DNA from 3 places in the Peribacillus sp. N1 genome. Region 2 is predicted to be linked to each of the others. Evidence: riboswitches for the same ligand, from Rfam matches in the RefSeq annotation. Region 2 holds a riboswitch; each other region holds the start of a gene.

What was found. Region 2 has a riboswitch for lysine ahead of dapA (4-hydroxy-tetrahydrodipicolinate synthase). Riboswitches for the same ligand answer to the same signal wherever they lie in the genome.
Region 1: it holds a riboswitch for lysine, as region 2 does, so the genes downstream of both, ACYP5M_RS13805 (amino acid permease) here and dapA (4-hydroxy-tetrahydrodipicolinate synthase) in region 2, are expected to answer to the same signal.
Region 3: it holds a riboswitch for lysine, as region 2 does, so the genes downstream of both, ACYP5M_RS09835 (aspartate kinase) here and dapA (4-hydroxy-tetrahydrodipicolinate synthase) in region 2, are expected to answer to the same signal.

Annotation. Positions count from the first base shown of each region.
Region 1 covers NZ_BAAHZO010000003.1:176,493-187,328, forward strand. The annotation lists gene ACYP5M_RS13795 (metal ABC transporter solute-binding protein, Zn/Mn family) at 12-935, opposite strand; gene ACYP5M_RS13800 (LacI family DNA-binding transcriptional regulator) at 1,582-2,544, shown strand; lysine riboswitch at 2,799-2,984, shown strand; gene ACYP5M_RS13805 (amino acid permease) at 3,081-4,532, shown strand; gene ACYP5M_RS13810 (glycoside hydrolase family 13 protein) at 4,581-6,260, opposite strand; gene ACYP5M_RS13815 (Ger(x)C family spore germination protein) at 6,345-7,427, opposite strand; gene ACYP5M_RS13820 (GerAB/ArcD/ProY family transporter) at 7,424-8,524, opposite strand; gene ACYP5M_RS13825 (spore germination protein) at 8,548-10,059, opposite strand; gene ACYP5M_RS13830 (YhcN/YlaJ family sporulation lipoprotein) at 10,210-10,743, opposite strand; gene sugE (quaternary ammonium compound efflux SMR transporter SugE) at 10,798-10,836, opposite strand, start outside.
Region 2 covers NZ_BAAHZO010000001.1:1,049,122-1,059,957, forward strand. The annotation lists gene ACYP5M_RS04945 (DUF4822 domain-containing protein) at 1-691, opposite strand, end outside; gene ACYP5M_RS04950 (ankyrin repeat domain-containing protein) at 767-1,468, opposite strand; gene ACYP5M_RS04955 (response regulator transcription factor) at 1,739-2,425, opposite strand; gene ACYP5M_RS04960 (sensor histidine kinase) at 2,422-3,870, opposite strand; gene ACYP5M_RS04965 (metallophosphoesterase) at 4,486-6,744, opposite strand; lysine riboswitch at 7,472-7,650, shown strand; gene dapA (4-hydroxy-tetrahydrodipicolinate synthase) at 7,784-8,680, shown strand; gene ACYP5M_RS04975 (Lrp/AsnC family transcriptional regulator) at 9,118-9,609, opposite strand; gene ACYP5M_RS04980 (DMT family transporter) at 9,861-10,775, shown strand.
Region 3 covers NZ_BAAHZO010000002.1:282,413-293,248, forward strand. The annotation lists gene sdhA (succinate dehydrogenase flavoprotein subunit) at 1-1,462, opposite strand, end outside; gene ACYP5M_RS09825 (succinate dehydrogenase cytochrome b558 subunit) at 1,533-2,141, opposite strand; gene ACYP5M_RS09830 (YslB family protein) at 2,526-2,996, shown strand; gene ACYP5M_RS09835 (aspartate kinase) at 3,060-4,292, opposite strand; lysine riboswitch at 4,383-4,559, opposite strand; gene uvrC (excinuclease ABC subunit UvrC) at 4,621-6,393, opposite strand; gene trxA (thioredoxin) at 6,497-6,811, opposite strand; gene ACYP5M_RS09850 (electron transfer flavoprotein subunit alpha/FixB family protein) at 6,998-7,975, opposite strand; gene ACYP5M_RS09855 (electron transfer flavoprotein subunit beta/FixA family protein) at 8,047-8,820, opposite strand; gene ACYP5M_RS09860 (enoyl-CoA hydratase) at 8,946-9,719, opposite strand; gene ACYP5M_RS09865 (TetR/AcrR family transcriptional regulator) at 9,845-10,432, opposite strand; gene ACYP5M_RS09870 (long-chain-fatty-acid--CoA ligase) at 10,633-10,836, opposite strand, start outside.

The DNA of each region.
Region 1 (10,836 bases), on a different contig from region 2:
GTTTCTCCCCCTTATTTCAATGCACGGACGATGGTGTCTGTATTATGACGGACCATTCCGATATACGTTCCTTCTTCCGTCCCTTTTTCACCCATTGCATCCGAGAACAATTCCCCGCCGATTTCCACTTTGTGACCCTGCTTACCTGCCCCTTGAATGACAGCCTCGATAGCCTTCCTTGGTACGCTTGACTCAATGAAAATCGCTTTTATTTTGTTCTCCACAAGATAATTACGCATATCCGTCACATCTTTTGATCCATATTCCGATAAAGTATTGATCCCTTGGAGCCCTCTTACATCAAGGCCATATGACTGCCCGTAGTATCCAAAAGCATCATGTGCTGTAACGAGAACCCGTTGATCTTCCGGTACTTTATTAATTTCCTCTTGAACATATTTATCAAGTTCCTCCAATTGCAGGACGTACTCCTCATAATTTTCACGATACTCTGCTTCATGTTCCCGATCATTGGCAATCAATTCTTTCTTAACTGCCTCCGCCGCAACGATCCAAAGCTTTACATCAAACCATACGTGGGGATCATGGTCCGTTGCACTCACTTTACGAAGCTGGTTCTCCTTAAAGTCCTCCGTTACGGCAATCGTCGGTTTATCCTTACTCATCATTTCAAATATATCCGTCATTTTCCCTTCAAGATGCAATCCGTTATAAAAAATCATATCAGCCGAATCCAGTGTCTTAACATCACCCTGTGTCGCTTTATATAGATGGGGGTCGACTCCCGGTCCCATTAAACTGGTGACCTCGACATGTTTACCGCCGATATTCTCAACCAAATCCCCAATCATTCCCGTTGTTGTAACGACATTTAGCTTGCCATTGCCTTTATCCCTATCGGCTGTATCATTACCGCACCCCGTTAAAATCAGCAATGCAGCAAGCACACCCCCAATAGATTTTAGAAAACCCATCCATATTCCCTCCTCTTTTTCATTTCCCTAAAAATGTTTGCCGAACGCAAAATTAAGTGTAAATTTTTTTACATTGTCGTAAATGCTAAAAAGTTTCCTCTACACAACTTATTTTATACTATACACAAATATACAAAAAAAGTGCAACTATTTTTTAAACATTTCAAAAAGGCGAATGACTTTTACACACAATAAAAACTGTCAGGAATCTCACTAGGGAGCTCCCTGACAGCCAGTCATTCCGTACATGAAACGTAACGATGAAGTTATATTTATATTGTGGAGTTTTAATGGTGAATATAAAATAGGGGAGCTATTTCTGGACGACATGAAATTCACGAGTAAACGTGGTTTCCTCGCGTAATACCGCGGAATTCTTGACTGGCATTGCCACTCATTTTTCCTGTTTCAATGAAATTGCCAAGTACGCAAATCCCAATTCGATTCCGCAAAGCACAACCAGGGTGATTAAAGTTTGGAACATCATGATTTCCTCCTCCTCTAAGACTTAAACAAATCTTAAAGGATGAAACCAATACCAGAACAAGACCTTATTTGAAGAAATCTTCAGCAGTCCCACACTGTTCCCTTGCCCTGAAATGGGTTTCATACTGTACAATAAAAAAAAAGAAAAAACGGTGATACCATGACAAATATTAAAGAAATAGCTCAATGTGCTGGTGTATCTGTCTCAACAGTGTCTCGTGTATTGAATGATCATCCATATGTAAGCCCCGATAAAAGAAAGAGCGTCTTAGAAGCGATCAATCGTTTGAATTATACGAGAAACATCAACGCCATTCATCTTTCAAAAGGCAAGACCAATCTTATCGGCATCATCATCCCCTTCAACAATCACCCATATTACGGGGCAATCGTTAACGGAATCACTAAACAGGCAAATGCAATCGGCTGTCATATCGTCATCTTTCAAACAAATTATGATAGAGAGAAAGAAATCCAGGCTTTTAATATGCTACAAATGAAGCAGCTCGATGGCATTATCGTTTGTTCAAGGATTTCAGAAATGAAAATCCTCTTGGAATATCAAAAATACGGACCGATTATTTTATGTGAAGATACAGCTCAGGCTGAATTCTCATCCATCAGCATTGATCATTATGCAGCTTTCTCCTGTGCCCTTGAGTACGTGATCGCTAAAGGATATAAGAAAATCGGATACAGCCTCGGCCGTAAAAAAAGCAGAAATAGTTCCCACCGCACAAAAGCCTTTAACGATATCATGAGTAAACATCAACTGATAAACAATAAAGAATGGCTGTTTGAAGGCAGTTATCACATCAAAGACGGTGAACAATTGTTTCAGGAATGGAATTCGATGATGGATAAACCTGAAGCCATCATCATCACGAATGATGACACGGCGGCAGGATTCATTCTTACCGCTAAGAAATCGGGTATAAGGGTACCGGAAGATGTGGCCATTCTCGGCTTCAATAATGATAGCCTTGGCGAAATGCTCGACATCACGACCATTTCCTTACCGCTGGAATGGATTGGGAAAATGGCAGTGGACCTATTTGAGAATCCTGGAGAGGTCAAACATGTAAAACTGGACTACGCCCTAATAAAAAGGAAAACCGTTTAGTTATCAGGATGCTTTATTTTAGTATATCGTCACTTGAATTCTTCCTTACTGCCATCATTCAACTAGGAAAAAATAACCACATAAAATAATCATTGCGATATCCCAGAAGTTATTTTATAATTTTGATATAGTAAAGTTTACTCAATTACTAGCAATCTATTAAAGATTGCATGAATTTCATGAGTACAATCGTCCGACGTCACCTATTAAACTGACGCAAACGATTTTAGAAAATTGAATACTTCCTCATTTACCGATGAGTTAGAGGCTGCAGCTTATAAAAGTAAAACGGACGAGATTCTGGAAAATTAAAGACTCCGTTTGAAAGGATAAGTTGCCGAAGTTAGGGTATATTCCATGTATATTCTTGCTGGCGGTGTAACCGAACAGGAACACCACTGTCACGTTTTTTCAAAAAAGCGTGGGGAGCTATCTTCGGAAGGATAAACGGGTTTATTATAAACAGCCGTCGATCTTTTTCGACTGCTGTTTTTTTATTTTTCGTTCCCTTCCAATAAAAAGGAGTGTAACATCAATTGTCAAATTCACAATCACCATCAAGCCCTACTGAACTGAAAAGGAGCCTGAAAGCGCGTCATTTAATGATGATTTCATTAGGTGGAACGATTGGAACAGGTTTATTTTTAGCTAGTGGCGGGGCCATTCATTCAGCCGGACCCGGCGGTGCCTTGGTGGCATACGCAATCATCGGCATCATGGTTTATTACTTAATGACAAGTCTTGCAGAAATGGCAGCGTTCATGCCAGTGGCCGGTTCGTTCCGTGTCTATGCATCCAAATTCGTCGATCCGTCTTTCGGTTTTGCGATTGGTTGGAACTACTGGTATAACTGGGCAATCACCATTGCTGCCGAATTGGCAGCCGTTGTCTTAATTATGAAGTTCTGGTTCCCGGATAGCCCTTCAATTATCTGGAGTGCCATTGCGTTAATCATTATGTTTCTTATCAATTACATGTCAGTTAAAGGTTTCGGGGAAACAGAATTCTGGTTTGCCATGATCAAGGTCGTGACAGTCGTCATATTCTTGATCACGGGTGTTCTGATCATTCTCGGAATCATGGGTGGCAAAGACCCAATCGGTTTTTCCAATTTCACAATGGGCGAAGGTCCCTTTAACGGAGGATTCTTCACGATTCTAGGCGTATTCATGGCTGCCGGCTTTTCATTCCAAGGTACGGAATTGCTTGGAGTGACTGCAGGTGAAAGTGAGGATCCAGAAAAAAATATCCCAAAAGCGATCAGATCCGTTTTCTGGCGTATCATCTTATTCTATATCTTAGCCATTTTTGTAATTGGCATGATCATTCCGTTTACCGATTCACGTTTATTGAGTGAAGATGTTGCCGTAAGTCCATTTACGCTTGTATTTGAAAGGGCCGGCCTTGCATTTGCTGCATCCATCATGAACGCGATTATTTTATCATCCGTACTCTCAGCCGGTAACTCTGGCATGTACGCTTCAACCCGTATGCTATGGGACTTGGCACGTGATGGTAAAGCACCGAAATTCCTAGGCAAGTTAGATAAAAGAGGAGTACCCGTGAATGCCCTTATCGTGACTTCTTTAGTTGGCTGCGTTGCATTCTTAGCTTCGTTTTTCGGTGATGGCGTCGTTTATATCTGGTTATTGAACGCTTCAGGCATGGCGGGATTCGTCACCTGGGTAGGGATTGCGATTGCCCATTATCGGTTCCGCAAAGCCTACGCAGCTCAGGGCCTTGATATGAATGCTTTACCATTCCGGGCAAAAGGCTTCCCATTCGGGCCTATATTCGCACTTGTCCTTTGTATTATCATTATTATCGGACAAGGCTATCAAGCTTTCAGCAGCGATGGGATCGACTGGAATTCAATGTTCGTTTCCTACATTGGCTTGATTCTATTTTTCGTCTTATGGTTCGGCTATAAAATTAAGCACAAAACGAAAATCATTCCCCTAGAGGAATGTGACCTTAAATCAAAATAATACGCAAAGGACCTGTTCTTCCTAATCGAAGAAGAACAGGTCCTTTTTTCATTTCAATTGATAAACACGGCATTCATATGGTTGCAGGGGTTTGCTGGAGATTCCTTCTTCCTCCTGATCATAATTGCCGATCAGCTTTGTGGCAGAATATGCATGCAGCTCTTCAGGCAAAGTATAGGAGGCCTGCTCTTCTTTAAAGTTGCATAGCACTAACAGCTTTTCTTCTTCCAACGATCTCGTGTAGGCAAATATTCGTTCATCATCCGGGAACAGCAGTTCAAAACGGCCATAAACGACGATATCATGTTCCTTGCGTAATTGGATAAGCTTTTTATAAAAATGAAAAATGGAATTGTGATCATTGTAGGCCTTTTCTGCATTAATCTCGGGGAAATTGGGATTAACCTTAATCCAAGGAGTCCCTTGCGTGAATCCTGCGTTCCGGGAGTCATTCCACTGAATCGGTGTTCTCGCATTATCTCGGCTGCGGGCGTGAATGGCTGACATCATCCGCTCTTTTGACCAGCCATGAGAATTGACTAGTTCGTCATATGAATTCAATGTTTCGATATCCCGGTATTCATCGATGCTTTCAAATGCAACATTGGTCATGCCCAGCTCTTCCCCTTGATATATATAAGGTGTACCCTGAAGCATATGAAGACAAGCAGCAAGCATCTTAGCGCTTTCAATATGATACTTTCCATCATTACCAAACCTTGAGACAACCCGGGGCTGATCATGGTTGTTCCAGTATAAACTGTTCCAGCCATCCCCCTCCAAACCAGTCTGCCACTTGGAAAGAATTCGCTTTAAATCGGTAAGCTTACACTTATCATTACTCCACTTTCCTTCAGGCCCTCTCCCCAAATCCATATGTTCGAATTGAAAGACCATATGTAGCTCACCACGATCTTTACCTGTGAACAATTGTGCGTCCTCCGGTGTGACGCCTGGCATCTCCCCAACCGTAATCACGTCATACCCAGAAAGCGCCCGTTGATTGATTTCCTGTAAAAACTCATGTATGCGCGGGCCATTCAGGAAAAATGGGCTTCCGTCACCAAACTGCTTCTCATGGCGAACGGCTCCATCCGAATAGCTTTGATCTTTTGAAAGGAAGTTGATGACATCCATCCGGAAGCCATCGACACCCTTATCCAGCCACCATGTCATGATACTGTAGATTTCTTCACGGAGCTTAGGGTTCTCCCAGTTTAAATCCGGTTGTTTCCTGCTGAATAAATGTAAATAATATTCATCGGTTCCTTCATCATATTCCCATGCCGAACCTTTAAAAATGGACTCCCAATTATTTGGCTCCTTCCCATTCCTGCCAGGTTTCCAAATATAATAATCACGTTTCGGATTATCTTTTGAGGATCGCGATTCCTCGAACCACGGATGTTCGTCTGAAGAATGGTTGACCACCAGGTCCATCATGATCTTCATTCCACGTTCATGAACTGCCTTCAACAACCTATCGAAGTCAGCCATTGTCCCGAATTCAGTCATGATTGATTTATAATCACTGATATCGTACCCATTGTCATCATTGGGAGATTGATAAACTGGGGATAGCCATATCACGTTCACACCCAGTTCTTGTAAATAATCGAGTTTCATCAATATCCCGTTTATATCCCCTATCCCATCACCATCACTATCCATAAAACTCCTTGGATACACTTGATACACAACTGCCTCTTTCCACCATGCTTTGTCCATGCTTTTCCCCCTTTTTAGCCGCATTAGCACAATCATTACACCAATACCCTATTATAAAGGGGGAAACTCCAGAATATTCTACTTTTATTCAGCTATTCCCGTTTGAATCATTTCAATATCCAGATCGACCTCGATCGGAATATCGGGATATGCCTCCTCCCAATGTTTTTGATCGAAATTTCTTGTTTTACTTTTAGCGTGATCACCGAGTGCAAGCGGATCTATATTGTTCTCCTGAAACATGGTTACCATCTCATTTAATTTTTTACCAATGATCCGCTCGGCCCTGGCCTCTATTCTATTCAGGTCGACCGCTTTGCCCAAGTCATAGCCTTGGACCTCTAGCAGACTCGCTTTCATTTTCACTCCAATCCTGACCTTGGGGTCTTGATTGGCATTCGAAATATGATAATGGACACGTGACTCCACGTTATTGATATCGGTAAAGTCATTTTCCTTCCATTTAATTTCATAACTCCCCAGCTTAAAGTTTTCACTAAGGACTTTATATAAAAAGCCGTCTTCATAAGGGATATATTTACCGATATAACGATCCTTTTTAAACAAGGCGATCCCTCTCACCCGTATTTGGTCTCCTGTTGTTTCCAATAAAGGCATGACCGGATCGATTCCTTTACCATGATACGCATATAAATACCTGTGAAGATCTACATCAGGCAAATTAGTCCTTATATTCTGTTCGATCAGCTCTTTCACTTGAACTCCTGGAGTTTTAATCAACTTCGGCTCCATTTTAACTACATCCTCCGCTTTGCCATGAACGACCGCTAAATACAAATCCCTTCCCACCATTGGGTCACGCCTATATGTATCGACATAATCATTCACCCCCTTACTTGCCAATTCTTCACCATATAGAATGACTGACAGTCTCCCGCCGACAATCGGGTATGGTGTTTTTGCATTTTCTTGCTGGCGGGCCGCCTTTATATCATGGGAGTTCGCTTCATATACTTCTTTACCCAGATCTGCTTCCTCCCCAGGCTGAGGAACACTGACAACGACCGTACCTTTGATTCTTTTCTCTTCAGCATCATCATAACCTACGACTTCAGCAATTAATATATCTTCTAATATTTGCTTTTCCACGCCGCACGCCGTCATCAAAAAGCCTGCTAATATTATCAAGAGTAGTTTGATTTTCATAATTTATGCCCCCTGACTTTATAGACGATCGACTGCCATAGGAATAGGAGTGGAAGATACAAATAAACGATATAGAAACCAATTTGCGAACTGATCGTGTTAAATTTATCGATTCTATAGCGGTTATCCAAAAAAATGCAGGAAACTAAGATGATGATCAGAATGAAAACCAACATCTTTTTCTGTCTTAACCCAAATACTCTTTTTGCTGTCCTGCTTGCTGCCCAAACCCCTATGCAAACATTCGGCAGCACCATGAACAACCAAACGGAAATCCCTATGTATTCGAACCTTTCAATGAATGGAAGGTCTACGATTTTCCATAACGTCAAAGTTGCCCAAATTACATCTTTCAGCTGATCTTGATGATAGTAGGCTAATGAAACCACAATCGATACTAAATAAATCGACATAGTAAACAACGCCCCTAAGTGGGCCCACTTTTGAGATTTTTCACGATTTTTAATGAAAGGATAATAAATGAGGAGCAATTCAAAGCCAAGGTAATTCAGGGTCATTTTCTTACAGGCCTTCATGATTGCCAAAAAGGAATGATCAAGAAAAGGACCCAAATTTTCAAAGTGGGCAAACTTCAATGGGAAATAATTCAAAAGGAATAATGGCGATCCGATAATAAGCCCGATTATGCAAAAACCGGTAATGACCCTGAAACCTCCCTCCACAAAACTATACACGAGCATAAGAATGATGGTTGTTAGCATCAGGACATTGACACCAGGGAACATCCAAACCTGAATGACTTCTAAATAAGTCCTGATAAGAATGATGGAGATCATTATAAAGTAGAGGATGAATAAAATATTGAAAGCATTTCCGACCCATTTACCAAACAAATCCTTGTGGATGGCGACCAAGTCAATTGTTTGGGGCCCCCTGCCTAAAAGCTTGAAACACATCCAAAGCAGAACATTTATGATCAACCCTGATATGAGGACCGATATCCATGCGTCTTGGCCAGCCTCTTTCGCTATGATCCGTTCAAACCCCAATATCCCTACTCCAATCTGCATGCCCGGCATCAGAAAAAAAACAAAAAATGGAGATATTTGTTTAGTTTCATTTGGTTTGACTTCCATACCTTCTCACCGCTTTCTATACCTTATTCATCGATATCATTATGGGAGTTTCGCGTTTCCGCCTCCTTCCTTATCCTTATTGGATTTTCCGTCCGCAGAAACTGCGGGCGTTTTTTCTGTTTTGAAAAAGGGAGGCGAATCAGACTATCTTTAAAGTCATGAATTCTTAAGGGGTAAAGCGGGTCTAAATATGGACTGCCAAGCGAAGTCAATTTCAATAAATGACTTAAGATGAAGGCACTGCATAACGCTATTCCAAACAGCCCGTATAACTGGGCTGCAATTAGAAAGGGGAAGCGGATAAGACGAATCGTATTGCTGATTTGATAAATCGGCACCGTAAATGAAGCCAAGGCAGCCAAAGCGACAAGCATCAACAAGACATTACTGACAAATCCCGCTTCCACAGCGGCTGTACCGATGACTATACCGCCAACAATGCCGATGGTAGAGCCAACCTTAGCAGGCAGCCTGACCGCCGCTTCCCTCAGCAATTCGATCGTCCCTTCCAGCACGATCGCTTCCAAGATCGGCGGAAAAGGGATCACTCCCCTGGATGATATTAAGATTGGCAGCAAATCCGTTGGAATCACTTGATAATGATAGGTTAAAACGGCCACATACAGAGGTGAAGACAAAACGGAAAACAGCACTGCGAAAAGCCGAATCAAACGGAATGAAGTACCGAGATTCCAAATTTGAAAATAATCTTCAAATGATGAGAAGAATGAAATGATGGTATTTGGACCAACCAATGCATGAGGAGACCCATCCAGCATGATCCCTATTTTCCCTTCCGATAATACACTGGCCAGATGATCAGGCCGCTCCGTGTCAATCAATTGCGGAAACATCGAATTCCGATTATCCGTGATCATCTGGCTTACAAACGAAATATCGACGATTGTATCATATTCTATATCTTCAATTCTCTGCATGACTGTCTTAATGATCTTTTGATTTACCACCCCATCTATGTAGAGTACCGCTATCCTTGTTTGCGAGATGCTCCCGACCCGAAATTCCTTGGACTGCAATTCAGGAGTGGGCAACCGGTTACGAATCAGATTCAAATTAGAATCAAGCGATTCAACAAAGGCCTCCTTGGACCCAACGACGGTATATTCCGACTCGGGTGTGGAAATTTGCCTTTTCACACTGTGAACACATGGAATGAGCAAACATATTTCATCATCTTGCTTGTATTGGATCATGATCGATCCTGCCAAAACCAACCTTTGAATGTCTTTTAGATCAGCAGTCAATTTCATATCTTCCATCGGAATATCGCCTTTTAGTTGCTTAAGATCCTTCTTTGGTTGATTCGACATGACTGCCAATACTTGTTCATGAAGCTGTTGTGCACTAACCAGTGAATTGAAGTAGGAGATGATATAGCCATCATCATTCGGGAATTGGAAGGTAAGAAAATCATCAGATGCCTTAAATTTTTTAAGGAGTTCCTGAAAATCCTTGGAAGTAACCTGAAAGGATGCTTCATCCATTTTCCCCCTGCCCTTAAAAAACCTCACCATCCCACCCCCATTACCTTTCAAAAGTTTTTTAGTTCATTCGATTATTGTAACCACCCTATTTAAAGTTAGTCATGATCCACCGATATCCTTAAAATAGGAAAAGACCTATCCGGAATCCACCGGATAAGTCTTTAATTCAATAATAACCAATTACCTTTGACTTGGAAAAATCCGTGTTACAAGTTCACGGAACTCTTCAGCAAATCCTGCAACGGGTTTTCCATTCTCGATATCATTCGCATACCCTTCCATTCTTTGAACAAAATCCGGGTTTGCCGACACATAAACTTGGTCTACTGATGGATCGGCTCCCCTTACTGTATCAGCAACCCTTTCTTTAAGGTCATTCGAGATATCCTTATCCCCGCCATCTTTTAATACTGCCCCTACATAAGCATTATTTTCAGTCACGATGACACTCGCATTACTTACTTCCTTCATGGCTTCAACTCGATTTGAGATATCATCGGAGACTCTCATACCGTTAATACCATTATTATTATTAGCATTATTTTCATCATTAACATTTTGCCTTGTGTCGCTTACATTCATCGGATTATCTAAATTATCCTGATGGGAACGATTCAGGCCAAGATTTTCACTGGCTCCTTCGTTATCATTAGTCGCACAACCTGTAATCACTAAAGCCATCATCGCACTTGATACTATCGCTTTATAATTCATATTCTTCACTCCTCAAAAATCATTTAACATTACTATTTGCGAGGAGTGGATAGATTATTCAGAAGAAGTGACCTTCAAGCCGATTATTCCCAC
Region 2 (10,836 bases):
CATCATATTTTGCCAGACCTAAATAATTCGAGTTATAGCTTGATACATCATTTCCCTTTTCATCCAATGCCACTGTACCTTTCCATGTGGTGCTTGATAAAACTTTGTCTCCATCAACGTCTGTAACTACATCTCCTGTATAAGTTTCCAAATTTTTGTCTGGATCAGTAAAGGAAAGTTCTGTTTCAGTATAGGGAATATGATCGACAAACACTTCTACTTCGTTACCTTTTGCATCTTTGCCCATTCTTTTATAAGTAAACATATCCTTATTCAGTTCAGTTATTTCAACAACGGCTTGGTAACCCATTGATTCTGAAATTAACACTCTAATCTTCCCATTCGTGATAAAGAAAGTTCCTTTATCACCTCGACTTTTTTTAGTATTTTTATCAAAAAATTCATATCTCGATGCTTCATCATCATATTTAGCTAGACCAATGAAGCTTGCATTCTCCTTTGTTAAGTCATTATTATTTTTATCATAAACTTTTGTTCCTTGCCAATTCGTGCTAGTAAGAATTTTAGTCATTTCCTCTCCTGCGGTTAACTTTTTTTCTTGTTTACTCTGTTTTGCAGTTTGTTCCTGCTTCTGAGCGCTTTTATTTTCTTGTGCGTTTGTGTTACATCCTGTTATTGCCAACGTTATCCCAAGTAGTATAGCTGATGAAATTATTGCTTTTTTATTCATTTTTTCGTCTCCTCATCATATTGTGTTTTTTTTGTAGTGCAATTGATATTACAAATTAAAAGTATAGCGATCTGGTTATTTTGCTCCTGCCTTAAGTAAAATTTGTTCGATTTCCTTAAACCCTTTCTCGCGGGCATGTTGTAAAGGTGTCATACTGTTATTATCGGGGATGTTGACATCTGCCCCATGATCTATTAGCAATTGAACTGTTTGCTGCTGTTTTCCATCTCCATCATTCAAAATGATTGCTTCTAGCAAAGCGGTCCAACCGAGATCATTCACATGATTCACATCAATATCAGTTTTAGTAAGAAGTTCTTTAATAACCTCAACATAACCATGTTCCGAAGCAGGGATTAAAGCCGTTCCACCATAACGGTTGGTTATAGAGGGGTCTGCACCCGCTTCAATCGCAAGTTTAAGTATATCTACATAACCTTCAGCACCGGCATACAAGAAGGGGCTATTTTTCATGTCATCCTGAATGTTGACGTCTGCACCCGCTTCAATAAGGATTTTTGCCGTCTCTACATCATTGTTATAAGTCGCAATCATTGTGGCGGTTCGCCCTTCCGAGTCCTGTGTATTTATTTCTGCACCTTGCTCAATCAAGCTTCTTATTCTTTCCGTTTCTTTACGTTCTACGGCTTGAATAAATTGTACATTCATTCCCTTTCCTGTCTCCTTTTCTTGTTTATTTAGCTCTACTTCATTATCCAAGACACAGCCTTGAAGGATGAAAAGGCTTCCGATGACAATCGTTAGCCATCTCCACATGAAACACACCATCCTTTCCCTGTTTGTACTTCACAGCCGCAAATGGATTTCCCGTCATTCTTATGTAGCAAATTGACATGTTCTTTAGGTTTCATGATGTTTTTTTCTCCCTTTTATTTTTAGTTGCTTACTTATTCCGTCTTCATTATGTTAATGCTTAACCTTAAACTCCCTCTAAACAATCTCTTAAATAATGATTAACTTATTAATAAAATTTCTTAATGTTTATAAAAAAAACCGCCACTTCGTGACGGGTCCTTAACATGCTATTTAAACATTAAAGCGATACCCTGCTCCCCAAACGGTTTCCAAAAATTTAGGATGTGCAGGATTTCTTTCAATTTTTTCACGTAGTTTCCTGATATGGACGGTGACAGTCGAAACATCCGCAGCCGATTCCAATCCCCAAATATTTTCATAAAGCTGCTCTTTGCTTAATACTTGATTCGGATGCATGACAAAAAACACCAAAGTATCGAATTCCTTTGTTGTAAACGGCACCACTTCTCCGTTTATGTGAACTCTGCGCGCTGACTTATCTATTGAAATCCCATGAACATAGATTGAATTAGATTTGGGGTGACTTCCTGATAAACGTTCATACCGCGCTATATGCGCTTTCACTCTTGCAACTAGTTCACTTGGACTAAATGGCTTTGTAATATAATCATCTGCCCCTAGACCAAGCCCCCGAATTTTATCAATATCTTCCTTTTTGGCGGATACAAGCAAAATCGGGATATTCATGACAGCACGTATTTGTTTGCATATCTCAAATCCATTCAACCCTGGAAGCATGATATCCAAAATGATTAAATGATAATTTCCTTGAAGGGCCTGTTGGAGACCTGCATCACCAGTATGTTGAATATCGACACTAAAATCATTAATTTCCAAATAGTCCCTTTGCAATTCAGCAATACTGACTTCGTCTTCAATAAGTAATATCTTTTTCACATTTCCTCACCTTTCTTTATGGAAAAAAAGACACTTGTACCTTTTCCTATCTCGCTAGTAGCCCAAATATCTCCACCATGCTCGCCGATAATTTTTTTTGCAATCGCAAGTCCTAAACCACTTCCACCTGTCCGGGAATTTCTAGATTCCTCAGCACGATAAAAGCGGTTAAATATATAAGGCAAAGCAGAAGATTCTATTCCATAGCCATTATCAGTTACTTGTACAACAACATCATATAGTCCTTCATGCAGAGAAATGGAAATGTGTTTTTCATCTTTATTCATATACTTTACACAATTGCTGATCAGGTTGGCCAATACGCGTTTCAGTTTCTCTCTATCAGCTGTCACGTATATCGGCTTATTCACCTGATGAAGTTCAATCTGGATCCCTAGTTGAAGTAAATCCAGTTGAAGTTCTTCTACGTAGTCTTTTAAATACTTATCTAACCTGACCGTTTCAAAAGTGAATGGTTCTTTTTTCAAATCCAACTTGGAAAATAAAAATAATTCATCTATCAATGAATCCATATCTCTTGCTTTTAGGTATACAGTCGATAAATACTTGTCCATTTTCTGTGGGGTGTTTGCTACTCCGTCTTTAATCCCCTCAACATACCCCATAATCGAAGTGATCGGTGTTTTCAAGTCATGGGAAATATTAGAGAGAAGCTCTTTGCGATTTTCCTCATACTGAAGCTGAATGTTTACGGACTCTTTTAACTTTTTTCTCATTTCCTCAAAAGCTCTATTCAATTGCCCGATTTCATCATTCGAAGTCGCCTTGATTTCAAAGTTTAAATCTCCTGATTTTATCCGCTCTGCGCCTTCTTTAAGAATTGAGATCGGTTTGATGATGCTACGTGAAACTAAATAATTTAATAGTCCAATAATCATTACAAACAGTAATAACAATAGAGCGAATAAAATGGGAAAGAGCTCTCGAGTCAGCTCGGCATATGAACTTGCCTTTCTCAATACAAAAATACTTCCTTCACTTTTATCTGAAAAATAAAAATCAAACTTCACATAAGTGAAAAAAAAGTCTTTCATTTTGATTGTGTCCCGCGTATTGATATTCGTTTCTTCGAACTTGGGAAGTGATTGTATCAAGCCTGGCTTATCTAGTGTTTGGGACGCATAATCAATGTTTTTACCTTTTCTAACGACAATCTTAATATCTCCATGTTCAATCTTCTTCAGCTGTTCTTCATTTAGCAGCTGCTCAGGGTTATTTTTTGCCAAAAGCTTTAAATCGAGAAACACACTTTCCTCTACTGCAGTCAAAGGTTTTTGGAGATAAGATTTTTTGTATAAATGTTCTATCGCTTTTACATCACCTGTTATCGCAAAAATAAGTAAAAATCCAGCTGTTAAAAACAAAGTGATGGAAATAAGGATTACGCCAACGTAGGACAACAGAAATCTCATTTTAATTGACAAATATTTTCACCCCGCTTCGATCTTTCGTTTACTCATTTATAGAAAAGTTGTTTATCTGCTGTTCTTGCATAAAAAAATGTTGCCCACGATAACTTTTTTTAGTACTAAAAAAAACATATCACACAAATCTTAAAATTTTCTAAAATACATATAAAAAATCCTATTCTATTGTCAGTTTACAGTTTTTTTATTTGAAAAACGTTCCAGCTTGATTTCAGAAATCCGCTCACTTTCCGCCGACTGTCTGCCAAGCCTACTCGACGCAAGCGTCTGTGGGGTCTAGGCTAGCCAGTTTTTCGGCAGGAGTGTCGCATATTCCTTCAATCCATTGGGTTTGCAGTTCATAAAAAACAAAAAAATCATGCAGTATAACCAAGTCCTTATTTAGTTTTGCCTGCAGTTTCTTTATTTAAAAACGTTCCAGCTTGATTTCAGAAATCCGCTCACTTTCCGCCGACTGTTTATCAAGCTTCCAGCGGGGTTCCGGCTAGCTTGTTTTTTGTTAAAATATTTTTTATTTGTCCAGAGTTTGTGAGACATAGAGAAAAAGCGAACTTCCCCTTAAGGAAAGTCCGCATTTTACAAATATCAAGAAAAGTTCATCTGTTCTTCTCTTTACTTTGGTGAAACGATCATTTGGTCATCCAATCTAATATCGTCAATCGACCAAAACCAATTATTTTTAGCATTATGCATTCTCCATTGTAATTTCATAGAGGCAGCATCTTCAGGAACATTAATCGATTTAACTTCATACTTATTCAAAACATGTCCATTTTTATTATCCGAAGCAGCTTTATTGTCATAAACGAGAACTTGTTGTTTTTCCCCATTATCAAAGACAGCAGTCACTTCAGCTGTTTGCGTTCCTTCTTGTTTATAGTGGGATGCAAATCCTAAGTATAGCTCTTTGGCATCATCAACTTTTACAGTAGGTGAAGTTAATGTACTATCAAAATAGCCTTTTGCTGCTGGTGAACCATTATCATCCCATTCATCAGGATCCGCTACTGCTATAACACCTTGACCAAGTTCAAATTTGTTACGCTCCTGGTCTTCTGCTTTTGTCCAAAAGTCCTTTGTTGTGAAGCTCCAACCTTGCCACTCTTCTGTACCAGCTGGCATATTCGAGCTATTCGTAACCGACCAGCCATTAGGAGCTGTATGGCTCCAACCGAGAATGGAACTTGGAATGTTTTCATTCACTGCTGGCTTTAATGCAGACTCTAATTGGTCAAAACTTTCTCCAAGCATCATGTTGACGAATACATTTATATTCTTGGAGCCAATTATTTGGCCTTCCTCGTAAGCAGTAATCTTGAATTGTGATGAACCCGATATCTCCTTGCTAGGTGTAGCTTTTATTGTCAACATTTTTTCTTCTGTTCCTGATAGCACATACTCAAGTTCATTGTGCTCCAAACTCCAACCTTCAGGTGCATCAACTTTAATTTTCCCGTTCATACTTTTACTTCCATAATTTTTCACCTTCACTTGGAGTGCAGTCGATTCACCTTCTGTTACTAAAGAAGGAGAAGCTTGTGTCGAGACCATTTCCAGGGCTTTTGTCTGACCTTCAGCCAGTAACACCTTTTTACTGCTATTGTTAAATGAATCTAGTGCTTGTACCTTAATTTCATAATCAGTACCTGGCTTAAGTCCAGCAACAGGGAACTCTAAATTCTTTGGTACAGGATCATAATAGAATTCAGAAAATGCGGTGAAATCTGCGTCCATCTCCCCTGTTTCCTTGTTTTTGGCTGTAATGTGATATGAATGTACGAGTGCGTTATCTTTTGCCTGTGGAAATGTTACATTCAAACTTCTTAGTGTAGATTTTTCTTCTACAATCGAAGCCTTATCTTTAACTGCAAAAACCGGTGGTAACTGATCTCGATCGTCTGTATATTTAAATTTATTTTTTTTAGAAGGATTTTTTATTACCCATGGTTTTCCTGTCCAATCGTCTTTATGAAAGTCACGTTTTTTAATGACAACTTTATTATTATAAACTTCTACAATCATTCCTTGACTAATATCCCGATATCCTTCTGGATGGAACCCTTGAAGTTTGCCTGGCTCCAATTCCAAATAACTTACAGAAGACGTGCCAACTGACGTAAAGTCTTTTTGATGAATCGTTCTCGGGTCTTCGAGTGGATAATGAGAATGGCCTGAAAATGTAATAACCTGTGGATGTTTCTTTAAAGTATCATATAAAAGTTCTTTATTTTCCTGAGTTCCCCACAAGTCACTTCCATACACAGTGTCTTTAATGTGTTGATGAAGAAAAACAAAGATTGGTTGGTCCGGATTCTCTTTTTCTGCTGCAGCTAACTTTTCACCTAGCCAGTTAATTTGATTAACGGAATATAAACCATGCGTATTACCATTTTCCGGACTTAACGTAATAAAATCATATCCATTTACTTTTTTATGATAGTAAAGAGAATCCATTCCTGTTTTCTCGAGAAAACGATCTTGTGCCTTTTCAACGGAAAGTCCATTCCAATAATCATGGTTCCCCATTGTAAACATGGATTGGACACCACCTTGTTTCTTCTCATTATAAATGGAGAAGAACTTATCATATTCAGAAGCGTATCCATAGTCCGTTAAATCCCCAACGACAACAAAAGCATCCTGTCTAGGCGCAGCTTTATTTAATTGATCCATGGCTGTTCTGAACTTGTTCATATCAGCTGTTGATCCATCATCAATATGCACATCACTGATTACTGGAAAAACGAGCTCAGGTTTACGTTTATTATCTGAATTTGAAGATTCCGAGAATGCTTGTACACTTGATAAAGAAGTTGTTAATCCTACCGTTACAACTGTCAGCATTGCTGCAAATTTATTTTTCCCTTTCAAAATCAATACCTCCTATTTATCGTTTAGCTAATTATGTATTTTTTAAACAGATCAACAACCATCCTCCTTGTTTATAAATTTTTAAGGTGTTTACCAATTAAAATAGTAACTTTACATTATTAATAAAATATAAGACCAATGTAATTTATATATTAATAATCAGAAAAGGACTAAGGCCAGTATTCGTTCCATTCACTTTTGTTTCGTTTTTGGTATTGATTTTCCATTTCTTAATGGGAATGGGGTACTATCCCTACTATCCCTCAACTACGTAGTTACCCGTAAAATGGTAATATTTATACAGATGGTAAATGATTCCACAGTACATAGAAATACCAATTTTCATATGGTAAAGTCTAGAAGAAGGAAAGGAGAGAGGTTATTATAAAAAATTATTAAATATTGTGATGGTAATAACTCTTGTCTTTGGACTGTTTTTTGCGATTGCACCGATGAATAAAGCATTAGCATTGTCCTACGATAATACAAACCCTTATTCGTCAGGTTGTGCTTCTAAAAGCCCAATCACCTATGAAACAGAATATATCTATAAAACTATTAATGTTGAGATTACATAATCTAAAAAAGATGAATCCAGCCCTATACCGTATCCATTTTCATTGATTATTCATGTATTCTTAAAAAAATTTTCTAAATTGCCTTGCAATAGAAAGGATTCCTTGTTATATTACAGTCAATTAAATATTTTCTTACTTCATACTTTTGAAGTGAGGATAGAGGAGCAAAAACCATTAGTACACATTTTGAGGAGAATGAGATCCTATGACTATTGTGGAAAGGGGAATTTGCCGAAGCCGAAAGAATCTCATGTTCTTGAAGCTGGTTCTGCTATTGAATAAATACAGGACTGTCATATAGGAAACTATATGGAGGGCTATCTTATGCGCGGAAACATTTTTTTGATAAATATTGTTTCTACTGCAGCAGCGAATCCTCGTTGTTGCTTTTTTGCGTTTACTCCTGAATGGCCCACCACCTCTGAATATTTTTAAAAAATCATACAAAAGGGTGTGAAGTTATGAATTTTGGCCAAGTTTTAACCGCAATGGTTACCCCGTTCAATCATAATGATGAGGTTGATTTTAATGCTACGAGAACTTTAGTAAACTATTTAATTGCTAATGGCTCTGATGGATTAGTAATAGCTGGTACAACTGGAGAGTCCCCTACATTAACAACAGAAGAGAAACTGGATTTATTCAAAATTGTTGTTGAGGTTGTTGATGGAAGAGTTCCAGTCATAGCTGGAACTGGCTCAAATAACACGAAAGCTTCCATCAACTTAACAAGGCAAGCTGAGGCAGCAGGAGTCGACGGAATAATGCTCGTTACCCCATACTATAACAAGCCGTCTCAAGAAGGATTATTTCAGCACTTTAAGGCTATTGCCCAATCAACATCTTTACCGGTAATGCTCTATAATATTCCAGGACGAAGTGTTGTAAATATGTCAGTAGAGACGATTGTTAACCTCTCAAGAATCAACAATATTGTGGCTGTAAAAGAGGCAAGTGGTGACTTAGATGCCATGGCACAAATCATAAGCAAAACAACTGGTGATTTTACATTGTACAGCGGCGATGATGGGTTAACATTACCGGTTTTAGCCATCGGTGGAACAGGAATTGTTTCGGTTTCTTCACACATAATTGGTAATGAAATGCAAGAAATGATAAATAGCTTTAAAAATGGTGATGTCCATGGTGCTGCCGCTACACATCGTAACCTTCTTCCAATCATGAAAGCATTATTTGCTGCACCAAGCCCCGCACCAGTAAAATCAGCATTAAATATGCGGGGGTTAAATGTTGGAGGTGTCCGGTTACCATTGGTCCCTTTAAACGATGAAGAAAAAAGAGCACTACAAATGGCTCTACAACCTAGAAACGAAGAAGCTGTTTTGTTAAATAAATAAATAAAGATAATGATTCATTCAGCATACTTTAATACCGTTTTTCTAATTAAAGACCATAATAAACGGGATTAAATTTTAAAAAGCAGTGCAACTCATAAAGAGTGCACTGCTTTTTAATCGATCCACGGCTCAGTGCTTAAACTGGTTGAGCAATCCATTTTCAAGAAAAAATATATGGCATACAGTTGGCATTATAAATTTCAAATTTCTAACGCAATGATTTTATCGGGATCGATCATAAGCTTGTATTTCTAGTGATGTTGAGATGTAATTATTGAAAGACATAGTGTACCTGCCCAATTCTCTTGAAGTGATAAGAATAATCTTAAATGACTCGTTCCTTGGGATCCAATCTATAAAGGACTTCATTTTTTTATTTCTTCTTCTACCTTTTCTCTCTCTCTTGTTCTATAAAACACGTTCGATAAAGTGTTCTTTTACGAACGGGACTTTTCTTCCCATATAGGTAAAACAGTTGAATATTTAATTTCTCTAAGAGCTAGGCTAGTTTGAATTTTTGTTATGCCTAGTTTATTTAACTTTCTAATAAATATTTCTAATTCCTTCCGATCTTTATTAGCCACTTTTAGAAGATAATCATACTCACCTGTTAAACAATGACACTCTAATACTTCTGACATAGAAGCTAATGCCTTTTCCAAAACTTCCAGTTCTTCAGCTTGATGTATATTTGTACTAATAAAAATGAAACATAATAAATCAAAACCTAGCTTCTCCTGGTTTAAAATTGCTACTTGTCCATTAATAAACCCTTCATTTTCCAAACGTTTTATCCTTGAATGTATAGCTGGGGGAGATAACTTGACACGCTTTGCGAGCTCAGTATTACTTAACTGTGCATCCTTTTGCAGTAAATCTAAAATTTGAATATCAACATTATCTAGAACCTTGCTTACGATAGATTCCACTTATAGTCACTCCTTTTACAAATGTTCCAAAAACGGTATCATCTAATAGCTAAAACTTAATTTAATTCTGTTTATCGGCAATATTTATTAATATTATTTTAAGTATCTTCTATTATACAAAATAATATATTAAGTAACGATCTAAAATGTTAAAATTATTAATAAATAATTGTAAAAATTGAAATGTCATTGTGCACAATGGCTTCGATCCTTTTACTTAAACAGTGAAAGATGTAAAGGAGCAAAATGAAATGCAATATTATTATTTTTCGTTATTACTTTTAACAAGTTTGTTATGGGGTGGAAACTTTGTCGTTGGAAAGTCGCTTGTCGAACATGCTTCTCCGATGACATTGACGAGTTTAAGGTGGATCATTGCTGTTAGTTGTCTTTTGCCAATTGTATGGTGGAAAGAAAAAAAGATATTTCCTCCTCGAAGTGCAATCCTTCCTTTATTTTTGATGGGAATTACGGGTGTGGTTCTATTTAACCTATTGCAATTTGTAGCATTAGAGAAAACATCCGCGACTAATGTTGGATTAATATCAACATTAAACATGATTTCAATTGCTATTTTTTCATTTTTCTTTTTAAAAGAAAGAATTAATATTCTACAAATGTTTTCTATGTTTTTTTCGCTTATTGGCGTAATACTTGTACTTTCAAAAGGAAATATTGATCTTTTCCTTTCATTACGATTTAATACAGGTGATTTATATATGATGGCTGCTGTATGCGTTTGGGGAATATATTCCGTCTGTAGCAAATGGGCAATGGTAACGACAACACCCATGATGTCTACATTATATTCTGGTATATTTGGAATTATAGTTCTTCTACCGTTTAATTTTTCCAATTTTACAGTGTCTAATATAAATACTTCCTTCATACAATCTATTTTATATACAGGCGTTATCTCAACTGTAGCATGTATGGTACTTTGGAATATTGGTGTACAAAAATTAGGTACAACAACTTCAGGTATTTTCTTGAATTTTAATCCTATTTTTACTGCAATTTTAGCTTTTTTATTATTAGGTGAAAAAATGACGTGGATACAAGGAATTGGTAGTGGTATTGTGATTATAGGCTGTTATTTGTTCTCACATTTTAAAGCGAAGGTGATTTTCAAAAAGAATTCTAGACAATCGCAGATTCAAGCATGATATTTTTTCAAAGTCTAAAAACATAATATCTCTCGTGATTACTTTTCAATATATACAAGAA
Region 3 (10,836 bases), on a different contig from region 2:
TCTTGTAACGTTCCATCAGTTCAAGAATCTTGTTATCCGTTTCTTTCAGCTTGTCATTGTAACGAACTACAGTAACATGCTGTGTCATCCACTCACCAAGTTCTTTGTGAAGGACGTACGCATTTTCGTTACCATCAAGAGACATGACTTCATTCCATTTCTCTTGTTCTTGTTTTTCGTACCCTTCATACAATGAAGAAGGAATGGATTCTGAAGTTTTATCAAGGCCTTCAATATATTTAACGGCGTTCGGTCCAGCGACTGAACCACCATAGATTGCAGAAAGAAGTGAGTTAGCACCAAGACGGTTACCGCCATGTTGTGAGTAATCACACTCACCTGCAGCGAATAAACCTTTGATGTTAGTCATTTGGTCATAATCCACCCAAAGTCCGCCCATAGAATAGTGAACGGCAGGGAAAATTTTCATTGGAACTTTACGAGGATCTTCACCCATGAATTTCTCGTAGATTTCAATGATTCCGCCAAGTTTAATATCAAGTAATTTCGGATCTTTATGTGATAGATCCAGGTAAACCATGTTTTCTCCATTAATGCCAAGCTTCATGTTCATGCAGACGTCGAAGATTTCACGAGTCGCGATATCACGAGGTACTAGATTACCATAAGCAGGGTATTTTTCTTCAAGGAAATACCAAGGTTTTCCGTCTTTATATGTCCAGATACGTCCACCTTCACCACGAGCGGATTCACTCATTAGACGAAGTTTGTCATCTCCAGGGATTGCTGTCGGGTGAATTTGAATGAACTCACCATTTGCATAATTTACACCTTGTTGATAAACGATGGAAGCTGCTGAACCTGTATTGATCATTGAGTTAGTTGATTTACCGAAAATGATTCCAGGGCCGCCGCTCGCCATGATGACTGCGTCTCCAGGGAATGATTTGATTTCCATTGAAGTCAGGTTTTGAGCTACGATACCGCGTGCTGTTTGCTCATCATCGATTACAGCTCCAAGGAATTCCCAGCCTTCATATTTCGTTACAAGGCCTTCAACTTCATAACGGCGAACCTGCTCGTCCAATGCGTAAAGTAATTGCTGACCAGTTGTTGCACCAGCGAATGCTGTACGGCTATGTTGAGTACCACCGAAACGACGGAAATCAAGAAGACCTTCCGGAGTACGGTTGAACATAACACCCATACGGTCAAACATATGGATGATCGATGGTGCTGCTTCGCACATCGCTTTAACCGGCGGTTGGTTAGCCAAGAAATCTCCGCCATAAACTGTATCGTCGAAGTGGATATATGGAGAATCCCCTTCACCTTTTGTATTTACTGCCCCGTTGATTCCGCCTTGGGCACAAACTGAGTGAGAGCGTTTAACAGGCACTAAAGAAAATAAATCAACCTGTTGTCCCAGCTCTGCTGCTTTGATCGTAGCCATTAATCCAGCTAGACCTCCACCAACGATAACTATTTTACCTTTACCCAATTCTGTCACTCCCTTATTTCCATTAGCCAAGCTATGTTTTTCCTAATTCTTATAAATGAACTCTATCTTCTTATACGAAAGCGAAAATTGCGCTGATTCCGATATAAGAAAGAAGAACGAAAACGATCAATGTAAAGTAAGTCATGATTCTTTGCGATCTTGGTGAAACTGTAAGACCCCAGCTAACTGCAAATGACCATAATCCATTAGCAAAGTGGAAGATTGCCGAGATAATACCAACAATATAGAACACAATCATAAATGGACTAGAGAAAATTTCAGCCATCATGTCAAAGTTAACTTCAGCACCCATAGCTGCTTGAATTCTAGTTGCCCATATATGCCAAACAAGGAAAATCAACGTTATGATTCCAGTTAGACGTTGTAGCATGAACATCCAGTTACGGAAGAAACTAAATCTGCCTAAATTGTTTTTTGCTGTAAAGGCAATATAAATTCCGTACACAGCATGGAAAATGAGCGGTAGATAGATGACGACCCATTCTACCAGAATCTTCACGGGCGTATACTCAATTAAATGAACTGCCCCATTAAAAGTCTCTTCTCCTTTTGTTGCCATAAAGTTTACCGATAAATGAAAAATTAGGAATAGACCAATTGGAATTACTCCTAGAAGTGAATGAAGCCTGCGATTCCCAAACTCACGATTTTTTGCCACTAAGTGCCCCCCCTTAATTTGTGAAAAATCATGCAAAGATAAACTGGTGGCTACCTTTTATCTCCGCGTGAAAATACAGTATAGAGTCAAAAAAACTCCTCTATACTTCCTTTACAATTATGTGACATGTCCATTTTACTCCTGACTTCTATATGCGTCAAGAAAACGGATACAAGAAATCTCTTTTTCAGAATAGATTTTATTGGATTAAATTAGCTATTTTTTGTATGTCAAGATGATATTTTGAATAAATTTCTAATTTAACTATTAATATCTCGATATAATTTCTCATTTTTTTCCAATTGTTATTTAAATAAATAAAAAACAGTATAATTTGCAAAAGAAATACGTTTATAATAGATTTACAGAAAGAGGCGATAAATTATGAAAAAAAATATTGCTGCTGCGATAGAAGAAGAGATTCAAACTGAAGAAATTCAAACTGAAGAATTCCTGGTTCCAGCTTTCGGATACGAATTAATCAGAGAAGTTCTATTGAACGATATTCTCGGAAAAGACTCTAATCAAATCCTCTATTGGGCAGGTAAACAATTAGCAAGAAAATTCCCATTGAATGGCGATCAGGAAGTGATTGAATTTTTCCAAAGCGCTGGATGGGGCAATCTGGAAATCTTGAAATATACGAAACACGAGATGGAATTATCCCTGACGGGTGAAATAATCAGCCGCCGCCTGGATTTACACCCTGATTGTCACTTCCAACTTGAAGCCGGTTTCCTTGCCGAGCAGTTTACACTGCAAAAAAAATTCCTCAGCGAATCAACGGAAGAAATTAAACGCCGCGCAAAAAAAGTGATATTCACCATCCAATGGGATCCCAGAGATCCAATCTAATAAGCCCTTAAAACAGACTTACCCTTTTTACCGGAAGTCTGTTTTTTATTGGACTCCTGACACTTAAGCTAGCACATTTGCATGCTGACCTAGTTTAAATGCTTCATGAAGAGATTCAACCGCCTTCACCATTTCCTTTTCATTGACGACAGTCGAAACTTTAATTTCCGATGTGCTGACCATTTTCACCTGGATGCCTGTATTGGCCATCACTTCAAACATCTCGGCAGCCACTCCCGGATTGGATACCATACCAGAACCGACGATGGATACTTTTGCCAATCCGCTCTCCGTTTCGACTCGGTCGAATCCCAATTGTTCTTTATTATTTTCCAGCACGATCAAGGCCGCTTCCGTATCTTCACTTTTTGTGGAAAAAGATAGATTGGTCGTATCCTCGGCAGTCATGCTTTGAATGATGATGTCCACATTAATCCGGTTTTTCGCAAGTGTTGTGAAGATTGTGGATAATGCACCAAGTGATTGGGGCAAACCATATATTGTGACCCTCGTAATACTGTCTTCAAAAGCAATCCCGCGTACAATTAAGTTTTCTTCCATAGTTGCTTCCTCCTCAATGATCGTTCCTGATTCTCTCTCCATGCTTGAACGGACTTCAAGCGGTATTTGATAATTTTTTGCATATTCGACAGCCCTTGGATGAAGGACGCCCGCCCCCAAGTTGGCAAGTTCCAGCATTTCATCATAAGAAATCGATTGGAGTTTTCGTGCGCCTTTTATGTAGCGAGGGTCCGTTGTGAAAACACCCGTTACATCCGTATAAATATCGCATCTATCCGCATTCAGCGCTGCAGCGATGGCAACCGCTGTCGTATCGGAACCGCCTCGCCCTAAGGTAGTGATTTCCCCATTTGCATCGTTCCCCTGGAAACCAGCCACGACCACTATTTTCTTATCCTGAAGCTGAGCTTGGATCCTCGTGGCATCGATGTTTAAAATCCGGGCATTCCCATGAACGGATTCCGTTTGCATGCCAGCCTGCCAGCCAGTATACGAAATGGCTTCATGACCTTCTTCAATCAATGCCATCGTTAACAGGGAAATCGTTACCTGTTCCCCCGTAGTCAATAGCATATCCATTTCCCTCTTGCTCGGGGTTCCGGAAATATCCCGGGCCATGGAAACCAATTGATCCGTGGTTTTCCCCATGGCTGAAACAACGACGACTACCTCATTTCCATTCTGCGCTTCCTCGATTACCCGATTGGCAACATTTTTGATTTTTTCTACGCTTCCGACGGATGTTCCGCCAAATTTTTGAACGATTAATGCCATCCTCATGCACCCTCTCTACCTTTTTAGGCAATAAAAAAAGCAATGAGAAATATCTCATTGCTGTGATCACATATCTAAATACTGTAAACACAGTGAGATAGCTCTCCAGGATATAAACCCTGACAATCCGACATTTATTAAATGTCGGACCAGGAAAACAAGGTATGAGTCTTGTCTTCCTTCGGCGTCATCCCCTTTCAAAACCTTTCATGGAAGCTCATACTTCTCCAGGTTTTTACTCTTGAATTCCGCACCTCTATCAGCACTTTTAAGTTGTCTAGTTAAAAATTCTTTTTAATCATAGCATAGAGATTTATCGGTAGCAAGATTATTCTTGTAATTTTCTAACGATTCCCTCTGCTACCCCTTTTGGCATGCCAGCTTCCATGATTTCCTCGGCGGTTGCCTCTTTGATTTTCTTCAATGATCCAAAATGCCTTAATAATTGCTTCCTTCGCTTTTCCCCGACTCCTGGAATATCATCAAGCTGGGAGTGAACTGCATTTTTCCCGCGTAGCTGGCGATGGAATGTAATCGCGAACCGATGGACTTCATCCTGAATTCTTTGCAATAGGTAAAATTCCTGGCTCCGTGAATCAAGAGGTACGATTTCAAGCGGATTTCCGATCATCAATTGCGAGGTCCTATGCTTTTCATCCTTAATGAGGCCTGAAAGTGGAATATCAAGGCCCAATTCATTTTCCAGAATATCCCGAACGGCTTCCACATGTCCCTTTCCGCCATCAATGATGATCAAGTCCGGAAGCGGCAGCCCTTCTTTCAATACCCGTGAATACCTTCTTCTGACCACTTCACGCATCGATTCATAATCATCAGGCCCTTGGACCGTCTTGATCTTATATTTGCGGTACTCCCTTTTTTCCGGCTTTCCATCAATGAACACGACTAAAGCGGAAACTGGGTCACTTCCCTGGATGTTGGAGTTATCGAAAGCTTCAATTCGATGCGGGGTGTAGATACCCAGTTGCTTCCCGAGGTTTTCCACCGCATTGATCGTTCTTTCTTCATCCCTTTCAATCAAAGAGAATTTTTCCTGAAGCGCGATGGAGGCATTTTTATTCGCCAATTTAAGCATGTCTTTTTTCGCTCCCCGTTTCGGGTGAATCGTTTTGACACCAAGCAGCCCTTCGGCCATTTCGGCATCCACTGATTCAGGCAGCAAGATTTCCTTTGGTTTAAAGTGGTTCGTAATCTCGTAAAACTGACCGAGGAATGTAAGAAGTTCCTGTTCGGGTTCATCGTAGACCGGAAAAAGTGAAACATCCCTTTCTATTAATTTACCCTGCCGGACAAAAAATACCTGAACGCACATCCAGCCTTTATCATAAGCAAAACCAAATACATCCCTGTCGATGAAATCTGTCGTCATCATTTTCTGCTTCTCCATCGTAATATCGATATGGGCAATTTTGTCACGGAACTCCTTGGCCCTCTCGAAATCGAGATCTTCCGATGCCTCCAGCATTTTTTCAGTCAGTTCTTTTTTTATTTCAGTATGCCCGCCGTTCAAGAACCTGTTGATATCATCCACCATTTTTTTATATTCCTGTTCCTCTACATCATATACACATGGGGCCAGGCACTGGCCAAGGTGATAGTAGAGACAAACGCGATCAGGTAAAGTATTGCATTTTCTTAGGGGATAGATGCGGTCGAGCAATTTTTTCGTTTCGTTAGCTGCAAATGCATTCGGATAAGGACCGAAATATTTACCTTTGTCTTTTTTGACTTTTCGCGTAATGATTAGACGTGGGTGGCGTTCCGCAGTCAGCTTTATGAAGGGATACGTCTTATCATCCTTCAGCATGACATTATATTTTGGGTCATGTTTTTTGATTAAGTTCAACTCTAAAATAAGAGCCTCGATATTGGAAGAGGTGACAATATATTCGAAATCCTCAATTTCATTCACGAGCCGGAATGTTTTTCCGTCATGAGATCCCGTGAAATAAGAACGGACACGATTTTTCAACACTTTCGCTTTGCCTACATAGATGATCGTTCCCTGACGATCTTTCATTAAATAACAACCAGGTTGATCGGGAAGAAGGGCAAGTTTATTCTTTATTTGTTGATTCATGCATTCAGCCTCCTGTTCTCCCTTTTTTACAATTATTATATATCAAGATAGCGAAAAAAGCTTCAAGTCCGCAGACTTGAAGCTTTTTTTAGCTAACCTACTATTACGCGTGTTTTGAAATAAGTTCAGCAAGTGCTTCTTTAGGTTGGAAACCAACAACCTTATCAACCACTTCACCGTCTTTAAGCACGATTAATGTCGGGATGCTCATCACACCAAATTTTCCAGCTGTTTCTTGGTTTTCATCCACATCCACTTTTACGATTTTTGCTGTATCGCCAATTTCAGTATCAAGCTCTTGAAGAACAGGAGCGATCATTTTACAAGGTCCGCACCATGGAGCCCAAAAATCTACAAGAACGACACCTTCGCTAGTATCTGTTGTGAACGTTTGGTCAGTTGCATTTATAATTGCCATATATATTTCCTCCTCAAATTTACTCAAATAACTAAAGACAGTATATCATTGTTGCTCGAATCGATGCTAATATTTTGCTTCAGTGGTAGGATGTCCAAAAAAAGAGTAAATATGCAGGCCAAATAAAGGGGCAAGACATGTATCGGCTTATGCCAAATGTCTTGCCCCTCATCTGTATTATTTCTATTACGCGTTAACTTTAAGTTTTTTGAATTCTTCCGTTAGTAACGGAACGACTTCGAAAAGGTCTCCGACAATTCCATAATCCGCCACATTGAATATGTTAGCTTCCGGGTCTTTATTGATCGCAACGATAACCTTGGAGTTGGACATCCCAGCTAAATGCTGGATCGCACCGGAAATTCCGCAGGCGATATAAAGGTCAGGTGTTACGACTTTACCCGTTTGCCCGATTTGCAGAGAGTAATCGCAATAATCCGCATCACATGCTCCGCGGGAAGCTCCTACCGCTCCGCCAAGAACTTGTGCCAGTTCCTTTAATGGTTCAAAACCATCTTCACTTTTCACGCCGCGGCCACCAGCGATGATTACTTTCGCTTCTGAAAGGTCGACCCCTTCACTGGCTTTTCTTACAACATCTTTAATGATTGTACGTAGATCCTTGATATCCACACTTAATGTAGAAACATCACCAGAGCGGGACTCATCTTTCGCTAATGGTTCGATATTGTTCGGACGGATTGTCGCGAATATCACGCCATCTGTTACAATTTTCTTTTCAAATGCCTTACCGGAATAGATCGGACGGGTGAAAACGATATTTCCGCCTTCTTCTTCAATGGATGTAACGTCAGAGATCAATCCTGATTCAAGCTTTCCAGCCAATTTTGGTGCAAGGTCTTTTCCTAGGGCCGTATGTCCAAAGAATATTCCTTCTGGTTTTTCCTGTTCGATGACGGCAAGCAAGCTTTGCGCATAACCATCTGAAGTATATTGTTTCAATTGATCATTTTCGACTGCAACAACCCGGTCTGCCCCATACTGGATCAATTCATTTCCGAAATTTTGAACACTGTCACCAACCAAGACACCTACTATTTCCCCGCCATCTGCAGCAAGTTTAGCCGCACCGATAGCTTCAAATGATACATTTCTCAGTGAACCGTCACGAACTTCGCCCAATACAAGAAACTTTCTAGCCATTTATAAAAACCTCCTGTGCACTATTTTATCTTTTTGTCGTGTGTTGTTATTTTGAAAAAGTACCGTTTCGATTAAATCACTTTTGCTTCGCTTCGTAATAATTGAACAAGTTCGCTTACTTGATCACCGATTTCGCCGTTTAATACTTTTCCAGCTTCTTTTTTAGCAGGAAGGTAAATTTCAATCGTTTTTGTTTTTGCCTCAACATCTTCTTCTTCCAAATCCAGGTCATCCAATTCCAATTCTTCAAGCGGTTTTTTCTTCGCTTTCATGATTCCCGGCAATGATGGATAACGTGGTTCGTTTAGCCCTTGCTGAGCCGTTACCAACAACGGAAGGGATGCTTCGATCGTTTCAGAGTCCCCTTCGACATCACGGATAACGCTTACATTTCCATTTTCGATGTCCAGCTTAGTAATGGTAGTAATATAAGGAATTTCTAAAATTTCGGCCACGCGTGGTCCCACTTGACCAGAACCGCCATCAATTGCAACGTTCCCTGCAATGATTAAATCGGCATTTTTATCTTTTAAGTATTCGCCTATAATTTTGGCAGTCGTGAATTGGTCGCCATTTTCAATATCGTCTTCTATATTTATCAATACGGCTTTGTCAGCACCCATTGCCAGCGCCGTACGTAATTGCTTTTCAGCCTCTTCGGTTCCGACGGAAATAACCGTTACTTCGCCGCCTTGTGCATCACGCACCTGGATTGCTTCTTCAACTGCATACTCATCGTATGGATTAATGATGAATTCTGCTCCATCCTCATTAATTTTCCCGTTGGATAGAGTAATTTTTTCTTCTGTATCAAATGTTCTTTTCAGCAGTACATAAATGTTCACGATAATACCTCCCGAATGATTTGAGTTTTGAAGATTATGAATTTTATTGATATATAGTATTGTATTCTACAGATTTCATCAAAATCCTGCATGATATATAAAAATAGTTATTTATACTCGAATCATCATTTCCCTGTGAATACAGCTTCCCTTTTTTCAATGAAAGCGCCGATTCCTTCTTGTGCATCAGCAGTATCGAAAGCTTGGCCAAAGAGGGCTGCTTCCCTTTCCACACCTTTATGGTAGGCATCATGCTTGGAATAATTTAATAACTCTATGGCCGACTTTAAAGCAAGCGGGCTTTTCTTGGCAATTTTATTGGCTAGTTCTTTAGCTTTCGGAATCAATTCTTCATCCGTGAAGGCATGATTCGCCAATCCGCATTGTACAGCTTGGGTACCTGAAATCGGTTCACTTGTAAACAGCATTTCAGCTGCCTTTGCCATGCCCACATAACGAGGAAGACGTTGGGTCCCAGCAAATCCAGGGATTAAGCCCAACTGCAGCTCAGGCAAACCCAGTTTAGCCCTTTCGGTTACCAAACGGATGTGACAGGCCATGGCCAGCTCCAATCCTCCGCCAAGGGCCGCTCCATGGATGGCTGCAATGACCGGTTTTGGGAAAGATTCGATTTTCTCAAAAACAGATTGCCCGTTCTTGGTCAGCTTCTCGAAAGCTTTCCCGTCTTTCACTTCCGTAAACTCCTTAATGTCTGCTCCTGCAGAGAAGAATCTTCCTTCACCATGAAGAAGGACAACCCGTACGGCGTCATCATTCTCAATTTGGTCGAAGGCCTGTGACAGCTCTCCGATGATAGCCGAAGAAAGTGCATTTGCAGGTGCATGATCAATCGTTATAAAAGCCACATGATTTTCGACTGAAAGCTTAAGATATTCCATTTCAATCCCTCCAGGCATACTAGTCAAACTTTTTCGAAAATTAAATATGTATCACTTCCCGATAAAGCTGGAAGCAGAATTAACCGATTCTTTCGAGGATGGCTCGCCATCCTCTATTTAAATCGTTAACTTTTCAGGCCACAGCCGCCAATCAGAAGGCGGTGAACATCAGGTGCAAGGTCTGGGAGCGAATACTTTTGCTCGTTCATGACCCAGGTCGTCACTGTTTCGTCAATCGTTCCAAAAATCATCTGCCTGGCAAGTAAATTATTTAAATCAGGCAGGAATTCGCCGTTTTCTTTTCCTTCTATAATGATTTGATCGATTAAATTTAAATACCCTCTTAACACATCATTAATTCTTAGGCGCAATTCTTTATTCGACTGTCTTAATTCCAACTGAGTGACAATTGCTAAATTCACGTCTTCTGAAAGGTTTTTAAAATGTTTTTGGATGAGCACATGCAGTTTATCCGAAGCAGTGGTCTTTCCTTTTAGCTCTTCTTCGATCTGTTCCACAAAATAGCCCATCTTTTCATGGAATAATGATATTAGGATATCTTCTTTATTTTTAAAATAAAGATATATGGTGCCATCCGCTACCCCTGCCTGCTTGGCGATTTTGGATACTTGGGCTTGATAGTAACCGTTTTGGGCAATGACGATAACGGCCGCATCAATAATTTGATTATACTTAGGTCTGTTGCTTTTCACTGGATGTCCCCTTTCAGAAAATGAATGAACCATCATTCATATTTCTATCATAAAATGATGACCCTTTACTGTCAAGCAAAACTTCTAAGGGGCCTGACATTCCACTTCTGTTCATTGTACAGTCCCCATCCATAGGTTGTCCAGCCGTTTTGCAAAACACGGAGCTCTCTTCCGCTGCTCCGTTAAAAGGGGGTGCATGTTTAAGCTTCTTTTCTTTCCTCGGATATTTTTTTCTTTTCCTCCTCGATTAGGACCCTTCTCAGGATTTTTCCTATCGTCGTTTTTGGAAGTTCATTCCTGAATTCATAGCTGCGCGGCACCTTATAGGAAGCCAGGTTCTTTCTGGCAAATTCATTCAATTCCTCTTCTGTGACCCTCGCATTTTTTTTCAGTACGACATAGGC